DNA from 2 places in the Neorhizobium sp. 05N33 genome. Region 2 is predicted to be linked to the other one. Evidence: predicted binding sites of a transcription regulator. Region 2 holds the regulator's gene; the other holds the start of a gene.
What was found. The regulator LexA, encoded in region 2, represses DNA repair genes until DNA is damaged. The targets are predictions, from matches to a motif close to TGTTCNNNNTGTGTTCNG.

Region 1 (5,490 bases), on a different contig from region 2:
AACCGATGATGCGGTCGAGGCCACCGATCAGTTCCGCACGGTCGCGGCCGAAACAGTCGAAGGCGCCCGCCGAGATCAGGCTTTCCATGACGCGGCGGTTGACCTGTTTCGGATCGATCCGCAGGCAGAAGTCCTCGATGCTGGCAAACGGCACATCGCCGCGCACTTCGGTGATGTGGTCGACCGCCGACTCACCGACGCCCTTGATGGCGGCCAGCGCGTAATAGATCCTGTTGTCGCCGGTCTCGAAATGCCGGAACGAGGTCTGCACCGACGGCGGAATGACCGCGATCCCGAGGCGGCCGGCATCCTGCCTGAAATCGTTCAGCTTCTCGCTGTTCGACATATCGTAGGTCATCGAGGCGGCGAGGAATTCGACCGGATAATGGGCCTTCATGAAGGCGGTCTGGTAGGAAACGATCGCGTAGGCCGCGGCGTGTGACTTGTTGAAGCCGTAGTTGGCGAACTTTGCCAGCAGTTCGAAGATGTTGTTGGCCTGCGGCTTGGAGACGCCGTTCTTGATGGCGCCGTCGACAAAGCGTTCGCTCTGCTGGTCCATCTCCGCCTTGATCTTCTTGCCCATGGCGCGGCGCAGCAGGTCGGCCTCGCCGAGCGAATAGCCCGAGAGTACCTGAGCGATCTGCATCACCTGCTCCTGGTAGACGATGACCCCTTGCGTCTCTTTCAGGAGATGGTCGATCATCGGATGGATCGACTCGATCTCCTCCTCACCGTGCTTGCGGGCGTTGTAGGTCGGAATGTTCTCCATCGGGCCCGGACGATAAAGCGCCACGAGCGCGATAATGTCCTCGATACAGTCCGGCCGCATGCCGATCAGCGCCTTGCGCATGCCGGCACTTTCCACCTGGAACACGCCGACCGTCTCGCCGCGCGAGAGCATCTCGTAGGTCTTGGTGTCGTCGAGCGGGATCTTGGCGAGATCGATCTCGATGCCGCGCTTGCGGCAGAAATCGACGGCGGTCTTCAGCACGGTCAGTGTCTTCAGGCCGAGGAAGTCGAACTTCACGAGGCCCGCCTGCTCCACCCATTTCATGTTGAACTGGGTGACCGGCATGTCCGAGCGCGGGTCGCGATACATCGGCACCAGCTTCGACAGCGGACGGTCGCCGATGACGATGCCGGCGGCGTGGGTCGAGGCGTGGCGGTAGAGGCCTTCGATCTTCTGGGCGATATCGAGAAGGCGGGCGACGACCGGCTCCTTGTCGGCCTCCTCCTGGAATTTCGGGTCCTCCTCGATCGCCTTCGACAGGGGCGTCGGGTTGGCCGGGTTGTTCGGCACCAGCTTGCAGATCTTGTCGACCTGGCCATAGGGCATTTCGAGCACGCGGCCGACGTCGCGAAGCGCGGCGCGCGCCTGCAGCGAACCGAAGGTGATGATCTGCGCCACCTGCTCGCGGCCGTATTTCTGCTGCACGTAGCGGATCACCTCTTCGCGGCGATCCTGGCAGAAGTCGATGTCGAAGTCCGGCATCGAGACGCGGTCGGGATTGAGGAAGCGCTCGAACAGAAGCGAGAAACGCAGCGGATCGACGTCGGTAATGGTGAGCGCATAGGCGACCAGCGAGCCCGCACCCGAACCACGGCCCGGACCGACCGGGATGCCCTGCTGCTTCGCCCATTTGATGAAGTCGGCAACGATCAGGAAGTAGCCCGGGAACTTCATCTTCTCGATGACGCTGAGCTCGAAATCCAGCCGGTCCCGATACTCCTGTTCGGTATAACCGCGGGTCATGCCGAGCGTCGCGATGCGCTCTTCGAGACCTTCGACGGACTGGCGGCGCAGCTCCTCCGCCTCGGCGCGCTCGGCTTCCGCCGGATCGTCGGTGGCGCCGGTGAAGCGCGGCAGGATCGGATTGCGGGTTTTCAGGACGAAAGAGCAGCGCCGGGCGATCTCGACGGTGTTTTCAAGCGCCTCCGGCAGGTCGGCAAACAGCTTTGCCATCTCCGCACGGCTCTTCAGATAATGGTCCGGCGTCAGGCGGAATCGCGTATCGTCCGAGACGATCGCGTTGTGGGCGACCGCCATCAGCGCGTCATGGGCATCGTAATCGGCCTTGGTAGGAAAGAAGGCCTCGTTGGTCGCCACCAACGGCAGGTCGTGGTCGTAGGCGAGCGTGACGATCTTGTGCTCGTGGCGCCGATCGTAGGCGCCGTGGCGCTGCAGTTCGACATAGAGCCGATCGCCGAAGATCTCCTTGAGCTTCAGCAACCTCGCTTCGGCAAGCGTAGCATTGCCTTCCTTCAGAGCCACGTCGACCGGACCGCTTCCTGCCCCGGTCAGCGCGATCAGGCCTTCGGTGCCGCCGTCCTCCAGCCAGGAGCGGCTGATATGGATGGACTGATGCCCCTCGTCGCCGAGATAGGCGCGGCTGATCAGGTCCACAAGCCGTTCGTAACCGACGGCATTGGCCGCCAGCACGACGATCGCCGGCAGCTTGGCGAGCTGCTGGTGGCTGTTGCGCCGCTCGTCCGACTGGTCTTCCATATCGATCGACAGCTGGCAGCCGATGATCGGCTGCAGACCGTCGCCGATCGCCTTCTGGGCGAATTCCAGCGCGACGAAAAGATTGTTGGTGTCGGTGATCGCGATCGCAGGCTGATTGTCCGCGATCGCCTTCGAGAGGATCTTCTTGAGCGGTAAAGCGCCTTCAAGAAGCGAGTAGGCGGAATGGACGCGCAGGTGAACGAATTGAGGACTGGCCCCCAGCTCTGCCGATCCCGATTTTACGTCCACATTGTCTGCCATATATCTGCGCCTTACCCGTTTGATGAAGCGGGAACAATCTCATGAATCAGGCTATTGTCTGGCGCAGGGCTTTGAGAGTCCAGTTCGGATTTCCCTCCTCAACGCCTTTCGGCAGAGGGACCGGCTGCAGCTCGGATCACATCGCCATCATGATCATCGAGAGGCTTGCCACGAAGGTGGCGATGGAAGCGAATGCGGCAATGTCACGAAGCAGGTCAGTCATCGTCGTCTCCCGTGTTCTCTTATGTTTTTATTTTGTTCTCATTTTGTTTGAGAGTCAATAAAAGAACATACCGGAAACAAACATATCGCGATATCCTCCCTCGCCTGGTAAACAAGGCGTTAACGGTTAGGATCGGCGGGATCGGCGCATGCGGATACGTCCGGACTGGATGACCATCCGGGCATGAGCATTTCGGACGGGGCGCTGAAAGCTGCCTCGTAAGATAAGTAATAAGTGACACCTCTCAGCGCCCCGTTCGGCGGTTATTATCCGCGACTTCGGTCCCTCTGCGATGACGGGGGTTGTGGGAACGGTTGCGCGCCCCTCCGGAGAGGGCGTCATGCACGCTCGCAGACCAGGATGCCGCAGGCCATGACCGCCGCCCGGCATCGTCTTCCACCTGCGCCGCGCAATCCGGGTTTTTGAAAAACCCTCGGACGCCGCGCGGCGCGGCCCCATCACCCTGTGTGCCTCACAGGCACGCCCGGCGCACCATGACGGAAAACGAAACGAGAAGTCGGTCCGACAGCTTCTCATCCGTCCCGCGTCGCCGGAGGGAGACCATTTTCCGCGGACCCGAACGCCAAGGTTTTGCGTCTTGCCCTTGACGTCCGCGCCGGTCCCGCCTCGCCGGCACGCCTGCCGGTGTATCCGCGACGGAACGGGGGGATTGTAGGCGCGGGCCGGAAGGGCGGGGATGAGAGGGAGGTTAAGTGCTTGATAGGGTTGGCTGGGAGGTGCGAATATGCCCGGATGGGTTGGCGTTCAAAGGGTGGATCCTCGGGTCAGCCCGAGGATGACGACCTTGGATGCCGAGGGTGGCGACCTTGGATGACAGGCGCCTATCCTCCCTCATCCGCCGCCCTCTCCGTCATCCTTGGGCTTGCCCCAAGGATCCAGACGCACGGATGTCCGCCTCTTCACATCTCGACGACTTTGCCGCCCTCGATCGTCACGCGACGGTCCATGCGGCTGGCGAGGTCGTGGTTGTGGGTGGCGATCAGGGCCGCGAGGCCCGACTGGCGCACCAGCGCCTCCAGCGCGTCGAAGACATAGGATGCGGTCTTCGGGTCGAGATTGCCGGTCGGTTCGTCGGCGAGGAGCACGCGCGGGGCGTTGGCGACGGCACGGGCGATCGCCACGCGCTGCTGCTCGCCGCCGGACAGTTCGGAGGGGCGGTGCTCGGCGCGGTGGCCGATACGCATATAGTCCAGAAGCTGGCTTGCCCGCTCCTTCGCCTCGGCCTTGGAAAGGCCGGCGATCAGCTGCGGCATCATGATGTTCTCAACCGCGGAAAACTCCGGCAGGAGATGGTGGAACTGGTAGACGAAACCGATCTGGTTGCGGCGCATCGCAGTGCGCTCCGCATCGGGAAGTCCGTTGCAGGCATGTCCGCCGAGAAACACCTCGCCGGCGTCGGGATGTTCGAGCAGGCCGGCGAGATGCAGAAGCGTCGACTTGCCGGTGCCAGACGGGGCGACCAGCGCGACGATCTCGCCGGTCTTCAGGTCGAAATCAGCCCCCTTCAGGATCGAAAGCGTGGTCTCGCCCTGGCCATAGTGACGTTCGACGCCCGAGAGCTGCAAGACGGTTTTGGGTGCCATGAAGGATGTGGGTCCTATTCGTATCGGAGGGCCTGGACAGGATCGAGCCGGGAGGCTCGCCAGGCCGGAAGGATGGTGGCGATGAAGGAAAGGACGAGCGCCATCATGACCACCGAGAAGGTCTCGCCAAAGCTCATCTCCGCCGGCAGCTGGCTGAGGAAATAGAGTTGCGGATCGAAGAGGATGGTGCCCGAGACCCAGGAGAAGAACTGGCGGATCGATTCGACGTTGAGACAGACGACCACGCCCAGCAGGACGCCGGCGAACGTTCCGACGATGCCGATCGCCGCCCCGGTCATGAAGAAGATGCGCATGATCGCCCCCGCACCCGCGCCCATGGTGCGCAGGATGGCGATATCGCTGCCCTTGTCCTTCACCAGCATGATCAGGCCGGAGATGATGTTGAGCGCCGCCACCAGCACGATCAGGGTCAGGATCATGAACATGACGTTGCGCTCCACCTGAAGCGCCGAGAAGAAGGTCTGGTTACGCTGGCGCCAGTCGGTGATGAAGATCTGGCGGCCCGCCGCCGCCTCGATCTTCGGGCGCAGGTCGTCGACGTTATCGGGATTGTCGATGAACAGCTCGATCGACTGAACGAGGCCTTCGGCATTGAAATAAAGCTGCGATTCCTCGAGCGGCATGTAGATGATCGTCGCATCGTATTCCGACATGCCGATCTCGAAAATGCCGGAGACCGGATAGGATTTGACGCGTGGATTGACGCCCATCGGCGTCACGTCGCCTTCCGGAGAGATCAGCGTGATCTGGTCGCCGGCGGAGAGACCGAGCTGGGCAGCGAGCCTGGAGCCCACCAGCACGCCCTGCCCCGAGGCAAAGCCGACCATGTCGCCCGACTTGACGTTGCCGGCGACCTCGGACAGCTTTTCGAGATC
Region 2 (5,490 bases):
AGGGAAACTGATATCCCGGCCGCCGGACCCCCGCATAAACACAAGCGCTCCCGACTCGGGCAAGCTCCGAAATCTGGCCGAGCTTTTCCCCGCGATCGAGCGCCGCCCGCCGGTCCATACGCTGGACGGGGGCTTTCGCCGCTCCGCGAGCCGGCGCCTCGATCGGTTGCTACGCAGTTTCCCGATCATGCTGGAAGAGGAGACGGTCTATGGCCATGGCTTCCTTTTCCTGCCGGTCGTCGTCGGGGCAGGGGCCGTCTGCTGGTTCGCACTGCCCTATAACCCTGCGTTCTGGCCGTTTTTCCTCGTTTTTTGCGTATGTACGATCTTCGTCATCGTCTCGCGCCACCGCTCCGGCACGATCCATCTCTTGCCGCTCGGTGTCGCGCTCTTTCTGGGCGGCATGATGCTGGCACAGTTCGAGACGTGGCGGCGGTCCACCGTCGTTCTCGATACGCCGGTGACAACCGAGCTTGCCGGCGTGGTCGAGCGCAGGGAGATCGATGCCCAGGGCCGTTGGCGTTATGTCGTCCTTATCGACCGGACATCCAATCCGGAAGTCAGGCGCCCGCCGGAGCGTGTATCGCTGCTTGCAAGGTCTCGACATGAGCCCGCCCAGATCGGCGAGACGATCAGCGGCCGCGCGCGCCTTTCACCACCCTCCGGACCTGCACTGCCTGGCCTCAACGACTTTGCCTTCTCCTCCTATTTCGACGGCATCGGCGCGGTCGGATTTTTTTATGGAGCGCCGAAAAAACAGGCTGCCGGTCCGTCGACCCGGAGCTGGATTGCCGACATCGAAAGCCGGCTTTTCGATCTCCGCAGCGCAATCGCCACCCGTATCCGCGAGACCGTGCCGGGAGATTCCGGCGCCTTTGCTGCGGCAATCGTGACGGACGAACGCCGGGCGATCTCCAAGGGAACGACCGAAGCTTTACGGCTTTCGGGATTAGCCCATATCGTCGCCATTTCCGGACTGAACATGGCGCTCGCCGCCGGTATCTTCTTCGTCGGCGTGCGGACCGTGCTCGCGGTCTTTATGGGCTTCGGCCACGCCTATCCGGTGAAGAAGATCGCCGCACTCGGCGCTCTGATAATGGTCACCGCCTATTACCTGATCTCCGGTTTCGGCGTTTCGGCCGAGCGGGCCTACATCATGATGGCAATCATGCTGGTTGCCGTCCTCTTCGACCGACCGTCGATCAGCCTGCACAATGTGGCGCTGTCCGCGCTCGTCATCATCGCCATGTCGCCCTCGGAAATGCTCGGGCCGAGCTTCCAGATGTCGTTTGCCGCCACCGCCGCCCTGGTCGCCGGTTATGCGCTCTGGAAACAGAGGGCCGAAGGCCGCGATCCTCAGCCTCTGCCGTTCCGTCACCGCATGGTGATGCCTATCCTGGCATCGTGGAACTTCGCAGCCGGCGTCTTCGTCACCTCGCTGATCGGCGGCGTTTCGACCGCGATGTTTTCGGTCGAGCATTTTCATCGCATCGCCACCTATGGCCTCGCCGCAAACCTCGCAGCCATGCCGATCATCTCCTTCGTGGTGATGCCGGCCGGTCTGGTCGGCATGCTACTGATGCCCTTCGGCCTTGATGCTCCCTTCATGAAGCTCATGGGCCTTGGCCTGGAAGCGGTGATCGCTATTGCCGGGCACGTGGCTGCCTGGGGTGGCGATGTCGGGATAGGCCGCCAGCATCCATGGTTCCTGACGGTCTCAACGGCAGGCTTCCTGCTGCTGACCCTGCTCAGGACGAAGCTAAGGCTGATCGGTCCGCCGCTGATGGTGACCGCTCTGCTGCTTTCCTGGCATGAGCGATCGACGCCTCTGGCGGATATATTGGTCTCGGAAGACGGGACAATGGTGGCGCTCGTAAACGGGGAACAGGTTTCCACCAACCGCGCCCGCCCGCCTGATTTCATCTACGACCAGTGGAAGAGGGCGCTTCTGCTCGGCGACCCGACCAAACCGGACATGTCGCCGGCCAGGGACAAGCCGCCCGACCGCAAACCAGCAGGCGCAAAAAACGATAAGCGCCGCGAGTTGACCTCGGCGGAACTCGAAACAGTGAGGTTGCGAATAAGCCAGGTGACTTCCGACCGCTTCACCTGCGAGCCTAAGGCCTGGTGCGCCGCAAGCACGGGCAATGCCATCATCGTGGCCGTAGAAGACGGCCGTTACGCCGGCGCTGCCTGCGACGCCGCCGATCTTGTCATCGCCCCGCGGGCACGCTTCGACCGATGCCGGTCCGGCGGACTGATGATCAATGGCACGACGCTCAGAAAGACCGGCGCGCTGGAGATTTCGCTGAACGACACGGGCGACATGCGACGCTGGCAGGTCCGTGCCGCAATGGCGGCCGAGGACCGGCCCTGGACTAGGCACCGCCACTACGATTGGCGAAGCCAGAGTTTCGACAACGCGTTGCCGGAACCGCTCCGGCAGCTGATCAGTGATAACGGCGGATGAGGCCGACGAGCTTGCCCTGGATCTTCACCCGGTCAGGCCCGAAAATGCGGGTCTCGTAGGCGGGGTTGGCGGCTTCGAGCGCGATCGAGGCGCCGCGGCGGCGAAAACGCTTCAGCGTCGCTTCCTCATCGTCCACCAGCGCCACGATGATGTCGCCGGGATTGGCCGTCGTGCCGTTGCGAATGATCACGGTGTCGCCATCGAGAATGCCTGCCTCGATCATCGAATCGCCCTTGACCTCCAGCGCGTAATGCTCGCCGGAGCCGAGCATCTCGGCCGGCACGGAGATGTCGTGCGTGTTGTTCTGGATCGCCGAGATCGGCACGCCGGCGGCGATGCGGCCCATGACGGGAACGGTCGTGGCGTTCGACGAGCCATCGTTGGCCGCGAGTTTCTGAGGTGCTGCGGCCGGCTGCGGTTTGCCGAGGCTGCCCTCGATGACGCTGGGCGAAAAACCGCGCCGCGGCTGAATGCTCGGCGAATAGGCTTCCGGGAGCTTGATGACTTCCAGCGCGCGGGCCCGGTTCGGCAGGCGGCGGATGAAGCCGCGCTCCTCGAGCGCCGTGATCAGACGATGGATTCCGGACTTGGACGCAAGGTCGAGCGCGTCCTTCATTTCGTCGAATGACGGCGGGATACCGGATTCCTTCATGCGTTCGTGAATGAACAGAAGCAATTCCTGTTGTTTGCGCGTGAGCATCTTTTGGCACCCTCAGAGTCGGAAACAAATCCAGAACGGACACTATATGTTCCATATGTGTTCCGCAAGTCCCTAAATTTCTGTGAAGTATGATGATTTTTTCTTCATAGATGCGTGCCAGATATCTGGTGTCACACCACTTGCGCGGCGCCAGCCCGCTGCCAAAGTAGCTTTGCGATTCCAATTCAGGGGGCCCTCGCGTGAACGCAAGACCGATCGATCATCTCGTGCTGCCGGTGGCGGGACTTACCGCTGCGCGTTCCCGGCTCACGGAGCTCGGTTTTACAGTTGCGCCGGATGCTTTTCATCCTTTCGGCACCGCCAATGCTTGCGTGTTCTTCTCGGATGGGACCTACCTGGAGCCGCTGGCTCTTGCCAACCGACGCCATGCGGGTGTTGCGGCAAAGCGCGGCAACGTTTTCACGGCTCGCGATCTCGCCTTCCGCAAGACGTCCAACCGGCAGGGCTTTTCCGCTCTCGTTGTCGCGACCCGCGATGCGATGGCCGATCATGCGCGTTTCAAGATGCGCGGCGTTTCGGCAGGCGACGTGCTCGAATTTTCCCGCGGCATGATCCTGGCCGACGGTTCCGAGACGCAGGCGAGCTTCCGGCTGGCATTCGCCGGCGATGACCGCGCGCCCGAGTTCTTCCTGTTTTCCTGCCAGCGCATCAACCCGCTGCCTGCCGACCGCGAGCTGGAGCGGCATGCCAATACCGTCACCGGCCTGAGCGAAATCATCCTGTCGGCCCCGACACCTGCCGATTTCGCTCCGCTGGTCGAACAGGTGCTGCTGACCAAGGCCGCGCCGGAGGCTGCACCGCTCCAGCTTGCCGCGGCCAATGCCCGCATCCGGATCCTGCAGGATCGGGAGCTCGAGGCGGAATTTGCGGTTCAGCCGACCCCGGGCGCCGAAGGACTGCGCGGCCGGGCGGTCATCTTCAAAACCGCCGATCTTGCCGTGACAGAGATCACCCTTGCTGCTAATGACGTCGCATTCGTCCGCCGGGAGGGCCGCGTTCTCGTCTCGGCGGCGCCCGGCCAGGGTGTTTTGTTCGGCTTCGAGGAATAGATCATGGAAGTTACCGCAAACTCCAGCGTCTCCGTCGGCGAAGGAGGCGGCAAGGTGGTTTTCGCGCAGAACGCAAAACTGTCGCTGATCGCCGGTCCCTGCCAGATGGAAAGCCGCGACCACGCCTTCATGATGGCAGGCGCGTTGAAGGAACTCTGCAGCAAGCTCGGCATCGGCCTCGTCTACAAGTCCTCCTACGACAAGGCCAACCGCACGTCGATTTCAGGCAAGCGCGGCCTCGGGCTCGAAACCGCCATGGAAATCTTTGCCGACCTCAAGAAAGAGTTCGGCTTCCCGGTTCTGACCGACATTCACACGGAAGAGCAGTGCGCCGTCGTGGCCGAGACGGTCGACATCCTGCAGATCCCGGCCTTCCTCTGCCGCCAGACCGACCTGCTTATTGCGGCGGCCAGGACCGGCCGCGTCATCAACGTCAAGAAGGGCCAGTTCCTGGCGCCTTGGGACATGAAGAACGTGCTTGCGAAGTTCACCCAGAGCGGCAATCCGAATGTGCTGCTTTGCGAGCGCGGCGCGTCCTTCGGCTATAATACGCTGGTCTCCGATATGCGCTCGCTGCCGATCATGGCGTCAATGGGCGCGCCGGTGATTTTTGATGCGACGCATTCGGTGCAGCAGCCGGGCGGGCAGGGCGCTTCGACCGGCGGCGACCGCACCATGGTGCCGGTGCTGGCGCGCGCAGCCGTGGCTGTCGGTGTCGCCGGCGTCTTCGTGGAAACCCATCAGGACCCCGACAATGCTCCCTCGGACGGCCCGAACATGGTGCATCTGAAGGACATGCCGCGGCTGCTCGAAAAGCTGCTTGCCCTCGACGCCGTCGCCAAGGCGGCGTGAGCGCGCCCACAAAAAGCACGCAAACTGCTTCGATTGTAATTTTCGTGTCATTGATTATGAGACATTTTCAGTGACCTCGTGACGTCAAGTTCAAACCCAGGGAGAGACCCTTGACCGCCATCACCGATATCATCGCCCGCGAAATTCTCGACAGCCGCGGCAATCCGACCGTTGAGGTGGATGTCTATCTGGAAGACGGTTCGATGGGCCGTGCGGCCGTTCCGTCGGGCGCCTCCACCGGCGCACATGAAGCCGTCGAGCTGCGTGACGGCGGCAAGCGCTATCACGGCAAGGGCGTCGAAAAGGCGGTCGAAGCCGTCAACACCGAGATCTTCGATGCGATCGGCGGTTTCGATGCAGAGAGCCAGATCCATATCGACAAGACCATGATTGCGCTC

Region 1: dnaE (DNA polymerase III subunit alpha) is a predicted target of LexA. The motif match lies at 3,013-3,030, and genes of this name have one in related genera.

The regions. Positions count from the first base shown of each region.
Region 1 covers NZ_JBFTNK010000007.1:189,950-195,439, reverse strand. The annotation lists gene dnaE (DNA polymerase III subunit alpha) at 1-2,767, opposite strand, end outside; gene AC1DLT_RS19400 (ABC transporter ATP-binding protein) at 3,911-4,594, opposite strand; gene AC1DLT_RS19395 (lipoprotein-releasing ABC transporter permease subunit) at 4,609-5,490, opposite strand, start outside.
Region 2 covers NZ_JBFTNK010000016.1:33,787-39,276, reverse strand. The annotation lists gene AC1DLT_RS26475 (ComEC/Rec2 family competence protein) at 1-2,470, shown strand, start outside; gene lexA (transcriptional repressor LexA) at 2,451-3,170, opposite strand; gene AC1DLT_RS26465 (VOC family protein) at 3,371-4,240, shown strand; gene kdsA (3-deoxy-8-phosphooctulonate synthase) at 4,244-5,092, shown strand; gene eno (phosphopyruvate hydratase) at 5,203-5,490, shown strand, end outside.